2 regions of the Micromonospora sp. IBHARD004 genome follow, and region 1 is predicted to be linked to the other one. Evidence: riboswitches for the same ligand, from Rfam matches in the RefSeq annotation. Region 1 holds a riboswitch; the other holds the start of a gene.
What was found. A riboswitch is a leader RNA that binds a small molecule or an ion and turns the genes downstream of it on or off. The one in region 1 is predicted to bind ZMP and ZTP.
Positions count from the first base shown of each region.

Region 1 (2,815 bases):
GGCTGGTCAGCGCCGGGGTGCCGATCCGGATGCCCGAGGTGTACCAGGCGCCGTTCGGGTCCTGCGGGACCGCGTTGCGGTTGGTGACGATGCCCGAGTCGAGCAGCGCCTGCTCGGCCTGCCGGCCGGTGAGGCCGTAACCGGTGACGTCGATGAGCACCAGGTGGTTGTCGGTGCCGCCCGTGACCAGCTTCGCGCTCCGGCGCGTGAGCCCCTCGGCGAGCGCCTGGGCGTTGTCGACGATCCGCTGGGCGTAGCCGGCGAAGTCGGGGCGGCGGGCCTCGGCCAGGGCGACCGCCTTGGCGGCCATCACGTGCGGCAGCGGGCCGCCGAGCACCATCGGGCAGCCCCGGTCGACCTGGTCGGCCAGCTCCGGCCCGCAGAGCACCATGCCGCCGCGCGGGCCGCGCAGCGACTTGTGGGTGGTGGTGGTGACGATGTGCGCGTGCGGCACCGGGTCGAAGTCGCCGGTGAAGACCTTGCCGGCGACCAGGCCGGCGAAGTGCGCCATGTCGACCATGAAGGTCGCGCCCACGGAGTCGGCGATCTCCCGCATGATCCGGAAGTTGACCTTCCGCGGGTACGCCGAGTAGCCGGCCACCAGGATCAGCGGCTTGAACTCGCGGGCCGCCTCGGCGACCTTGTCGTAGTCGATCAGGCCGGTCGCCGGGTCGGTGCCGTAGCTGCGCTGGTCGAACATCTTGCCGGAGATGTTCGGCCGGAAGCCGTGGGTGAGGTGACCGCCGGCGTCCAGCGACATGCCCAGCATCCGCTGGTTGCCCAGCTCGCGGCGCAGCGCGAACCAGTCCGCCTCGGTGAGGTCGTTGACCTGGCGTACCTGGGCCTTCTTCAGCGCGAGGGACTCGACCCGGTCGGCCAGGATCGCCCAGAACGCGACCAGGTTCGCGTCGATGCCGGAGTGCGGCTGCACGTACGCGTGGGCGGCGCCGAACAGCTCCCGGGCGTGCTCGGCGGCGAGCGCCTCGACGGTGTCGACGTTCTGGCAGCCGGCGTAGAAGCGACGGCCGACGGTGCCCTCGGCGTACTTGTCGCTGAACCAGTTGCCCATGGCCAGCAGGGTGGCCGGGGAGGCGTAGTTCTCGCTCGCGATGAGCTTCAGGGACTCGCGCTGGTCGGCCAGCTCCGCCCCGATGGCGTCGGCGACCCGCGGCTCCACGGCGCGGATCACCTCGAGCGCGCTGCGGAAGGCGGTGGATTCGGCGTTCAGCGACATGCGACCTCCTGGTGACGTGCGGAAGGCCCAGGCGCTCGGCATGCGTCCTCATGACGGGACCGCTTCCCGATGGTTCTCCATCCCCACGCGCCAGTCACGGCCCGCGCCGATCCTACCGGGTCGACCCCGGCCTGCTCTCGTAGGATCGGCTGGTGGGGGCGGACGACGGAGCGCTGCTCGCCATCAGCGACCTGCACGTCGGGCACGCCGACAACCGCGCGATCGTCGAGGCGCTGCGCCCGGAGTCGCGCCGGTGCTGGCTGCTGGTGGCCGGCGACGTCGGCGACACCGTGGCCCAGGTGGAGTGGGCGCTCGACCTGCTCAGCCGGCGCTTCGCCACGGTGGTCTGGGCCCCGGGCAACCACGAGCTCTGGACGCCGCCGGCCGACCCGGTCCAGCTCCGCGGCGTCGCGCGCTACCGCCACCTGGTCGACCTCTGCCGCCGGCTCGGCGTGTTCACCCCGGAGGACCCGTACCCGGTGTGGCGCGGTCCGGGCGGGCCCGCGCTGGTGGCGCCCCACTTCCTGCTCTACGACCACAGCTGGCGTCCGGACGGCCTGGACACCCCGGAGGCGGCGCTGGCCGAGGCGTACCGGACCGGGATGGGCGGCAGCGGTCGGCGCAGGCGGGGGTTCTGCGACGCATCCTGCCCGCCCCGGAGGGGACCCCGCCGACCGCCTGGTGACACACGTCGGGGCCCGACCGGCGGCCGGGCCCCGGGGGAGTCGCGGGGGTTAGGCGGTGGCGGCGTCGACCTGGCTCTTGCGGGCCTTCGGGTCGTCGAGGGTGCGCGGGGCGGCCTTGCGCATCGCGATCATCCGCTCGCCGATCTCCTGGAGCTGGTTGCGGCCGAGCGCCTCCCGCACCTTCGGGAACCACTCCTGCTCCTCCTCCTCGACGTGGTGCTCGACGTTCTCGATCAGCACCGTGGTCTTGGCGACGAAGCGCTCGTCGGAGGCGTCCATGGCGGCCAGTTCCGCGCAGAGCAGGTCCGCCACGTGGTGCTCCTCGTACGACTCGAGGATGTCGTCCTCGAGGTCCGGCAGGAGCTTGCGGACCTCTGGGTACATCACCTCGTTCTCCAGGTAGGTGTGCACGGTCAGGGCCTCCAGGATCTGGTTGACCAGCTCCTGGCGCCGGCTGGCCGGGCCCTCTTCGGCCTTCTGGAACTCCCGGAAGAGGCGGCGCATCTCCTTGTGGTCCTCTTTGAGCAGCACGATGGCGTCGGTGGACACCGGTACCTCCTAGGGGGTTGGGCTGATGGCTGATCCCCTACCCCCGACGTGAGCTGCGAAAACGGATGGGGCCCGGCGACGTTCCGCCGGGCCCCATCACGGGTCGTGCCGTGCTGCTACTTCACCACGTTGAACGCGTCGACCATGCCCGCGCCGTAGAAGCCGTTACGCTCTCCGCCGGAGCAGGTCGCGTCGTAGGCCGTCGGGCCCGCCGGGTGCAGCGGCGCCGGGTTGTAGACGCCCGCCGGGCAGGACCGCGCCACCGACGTGCCCTCCAGGAACGCCGCCAGCTGGCCCGGGGCCATCCCGGGGGACAATGTGGTGTTACACACATCCGAACGGATGA
Region 1 is NZ_CP199934.1:4,212,314-4,215,128, reverse strand. Features, by position in the region: gene ACTWO6_RS20590 (glycine hydroxymethyltransferase) at 1-1,234, opposite strand, end outside; ZMP/ZTP riboswitch at 1,253-1,342, opposite strand; partial or broken gene ACTWO6_RS20585 (metallophosphoesterase) at 1,384-1,839, shown strand; gene ACTWO6_RS20580 (hemerythrin domain-containing protein) at 1,969-2,469, opposite strand; gene ACTWO6_RS20575 (hypothetical protein) at 2,586-2,774, opposite strand.

Region 2 (2,815 bases), 640 kb from region 1:
CCATTTCATGGCGTTGATCTCAACCGAGATCACGCAACGGTCCTACTGGGGGGTCAGCCCGCTCCCGCCGGAGGAGGCCGACCGGCTGACCGCCGCCGGAGTACGCGCGTTCCTGCGGGCGTACGGCTCTGCGGGCTGAGTTGGAGCCGCCCTCAAACCGGAACCCGGCAATCGGTCGAGGCTCGGCCCCCGGCCCGCGGTCCTCCTCAGCGTCGGCGGCGGGCGGCGGGGTAGTGCTCGGCGGTGACGCGGGCGGAGGTCTCCTCGCCGAGGCGTACGTAGTGCCCGAGGCTGGCCAGGTGCTGATGGCGGCTTTCGGCCTGCAGCTCCACAACGCGGCAACGCCTGTACGGCCCGGACGACGTCCGTGATGCCGAGCTGGCCAACCTGCTGCGCCGGGGCGGCTACCTGCTGGAACACATAGCGACCGTCATGCAGCAGGTGCGTGCTGCCGACGGCACCGGGCCCCTGGCTGCGTCCGTGGACGCCTGGCGGCAGCGGCTGGCCGCCCGGGGACACGCGATGCTGGTCGCCTCCGGCCGCCTCGCCGACTACCTCGAGACGGCCGGACTTTGACTGGTTCCGGCCGGTGGCAGGATCGCTGGATGCGGGTGGGCGAGGCGCGGGCGGTGGCGGTCGACTGGGTACGGGAGCACGCGCGGCGGGATCCGGGTGTGCGGGGTGCGTTCTTCAGCGGGTCGACGGTGGGGTTGCCGGACGAGGCGGTGCTGCCAGTGTCGTCGGACGTGGACGTGGTGGTGGTGCGTGACGAGCCGGCAGCGAAGGTGGGCAAGTTCCGCCGCGCCGGGGTGCTGCTGGAGGTCACGGCGCTGACCTGGGATGACCTGGGGTCGCCGGAGGACGTGCTGGGGTCGTGGGTGTTCGCGCCGTGTTTCCGTACGGACACGGTGGTGCTGGATCCGACGGGGCGGTTGGCGGCGGTGCGGGACCGGGTGGCGGCGGGGTTCGCCGATCCGGTGTGGGTGCGGCGGCGGTGTGCGGGGGTGCGCCGCCGGGTGGAGGACGGGCTGCGGGTGCTGGACGCGGCGGCGCCGCTGCACGAGCAGGTGCTGGCGTGGTTGTTTCCGACGTCGGTGGTGGCGCTGCTGCCGGTGGTGGCGGGGTTGCGGAACCCGACGGTGCGGCGGCGGTACGTGCTGGCCGGGGAGGTGCTGGCGGCGCACGGGTTGGCCGACCGGTATCCGGAGCTGTTGGCGTCGTTGGACGGTGGCGGGGTGGGTCCGGAGCGGGTGCGGGGGCAGCTGGCCGGGTTGGCGGCGACGTTCGACGAGGCGGCGCGGGTGGCGCGGACCCGGTTCGCCTTCAGCGCGGACGTGAGCCCGGCGGCGCGGGCGGTGGTGGTGGACGGCGGCGCGGAGTTGATCGCGGCGGGGCGGCACCGGGAGGCGATGTTCTGGATCGTGGTGACGTACGCCCGCTGCCACGCGATCCTGGCGGCGGACGCCCCGGAGCGGGAGGTGGCGTTGCGGCCGGCGTTCGAGGCGGCGGTGGCGGATCTGGGGGTGTTGTCGGCGGCGGACCGGCGGCGGCGGGCGGACGAGTTGTTGGCGGCGCTGCCGGGCTGGTGGGCGGTGTCGGGTGCGGTCGGCGGGTGGGATGTGGCAGGCTGACCGCTGACGCGACTGGCGGCACCGGGGATGGCAGTAACCATCGGGGAGCTCGTCGCGGGGGTCGACCGCCTGGGCCTCCGCGGGCGGGGTGAGCCATGTCTTCTACGGGTTCGACGGCCCGGATTCTGGCCGGTAAGCCGGTGGCGGAGCAGGTGTTGGCGGAGGTCGCCGAGGGTGTGCTGGCGCTGCGCGCGGCGGGGGTGACGCCGGCGCTGGCGACGGTGCTGGTGGGCGACGACGACGCGAGTGCCGGGTACATCCGGATCAAGCAGCGGCAGGCGGCGGAGCTGGGGTTCTCCTCCCCGCACGTGCATCTGCCGGCGTCGGCGTCGCAGGCGGATCTGCACCGGGTGTTGGAGGACTTCAACGCCGACAAGGACGTGCACGGGGTGCTGGTGCAGCATCCGATCCCAGCGCACCTGGACTACGACCGGGCGTTGCAGGTCCTGGATCCGGACAAGGACGTGGACGGGATGCACCCGGTGAACATGGGCCGGTTGGCGTTGGGGCTGCCGGGGCCGTTGCCGTGTACGCCGGCGGGGATCGAGGCGTTGCTGGCGTTCCACGGGGTGCCGGTGTCGGGCCGGGAGGTGGTGATCCTGGGTCGGGGCGCCACGTTGGGTCGACCGTTGGCGATGCTGTTGGCGCAGAAGCGGCCGACGGCGAACGCGGCGGTGACGGTGGTGCACACCGGGGTGGCGGACTGGCCGCGGTACACGCGGCGGGCGGAGATCCTGGTGGCGGCGGCGGGGGTGCCGGGGATCATCCAGCCGGAGCATGTGCGCCCCGGCGCGGTGGTGGTCGGCGGCGGGGTCCGGTACGAGGGGCGGCGGTTGCTGCCGGACGTGGACGAATCGTGCGCCGAGGTGGCGGGGGCGATCACCCCGCGGGTCGGTGGGGTGGGTCCGACGACGGTGGCGATGTTGTTCCGCAACGCGGTGCGGGCGGCGCAGCGGGCCGCCGGGATGGGCTGATCCGCGACGCTCTCCGCCGCGCTGGCCGTGGTCCGACCCTCGCAGGGTACGAGGTCGACTCAGCCGAGGTCGACGACGAGGGGCCGGTGGTCGGAGATCGCCGACAGCGGGGTGTCGACGGCGGTGACGGCTGGGAGCCGGTCGAGGCCCTGCCGGTCGGCGAGGATGTGGTCGAGCTGGACGCGGGGTTGCCCGGCCGGGTAGGTGGGG
Region 2 is NZ_CP199934.1:3,571,933-3,574,747, forward strand. Features, by position in the region: gene ACTWO6_RS17440 (TetR/AcrR family transcriptional regulator) at 1-139, shown strand, start outside; gene ACTWO6_RS17445 (hypothetical protein) at 207-332, opposite strand; partial or broken gene ACTWO6_RS17450 (MerR family transcriptional regulator) at 343-576, shown strand; gene ACTWO6_RS17455 (hypothetical protein) at 606-1,631, shown strand; ZMP/ZTP riboswitch at 1,630-1,713, shown strand; gene ACTWO6_RS17460 (bifunctional 5,10-methylenetetrahydrofolate dehydrogenase/5,10-methenyltetrahydrofolate cyclohydrolase) at 1,727-2,605, shown strand; gene ACTWO6_RS17465 (endonuclease/exonuclease/phosphatase family protein) at 2,665-2,815, opposite strand, start outside.
Region 2: another riboswitch for ZMP and ZTP. It lies ahead of ACTWO6_RS17460 (bifunctional 5,10-methylenetetrahydrofolate dehydrogenase/5,10-methenyltetrahydrofolate cyclohydrolase); the one in region 1 lies ahead of ACTWO6_RS20590 (glycine hydroxymethyltransferase).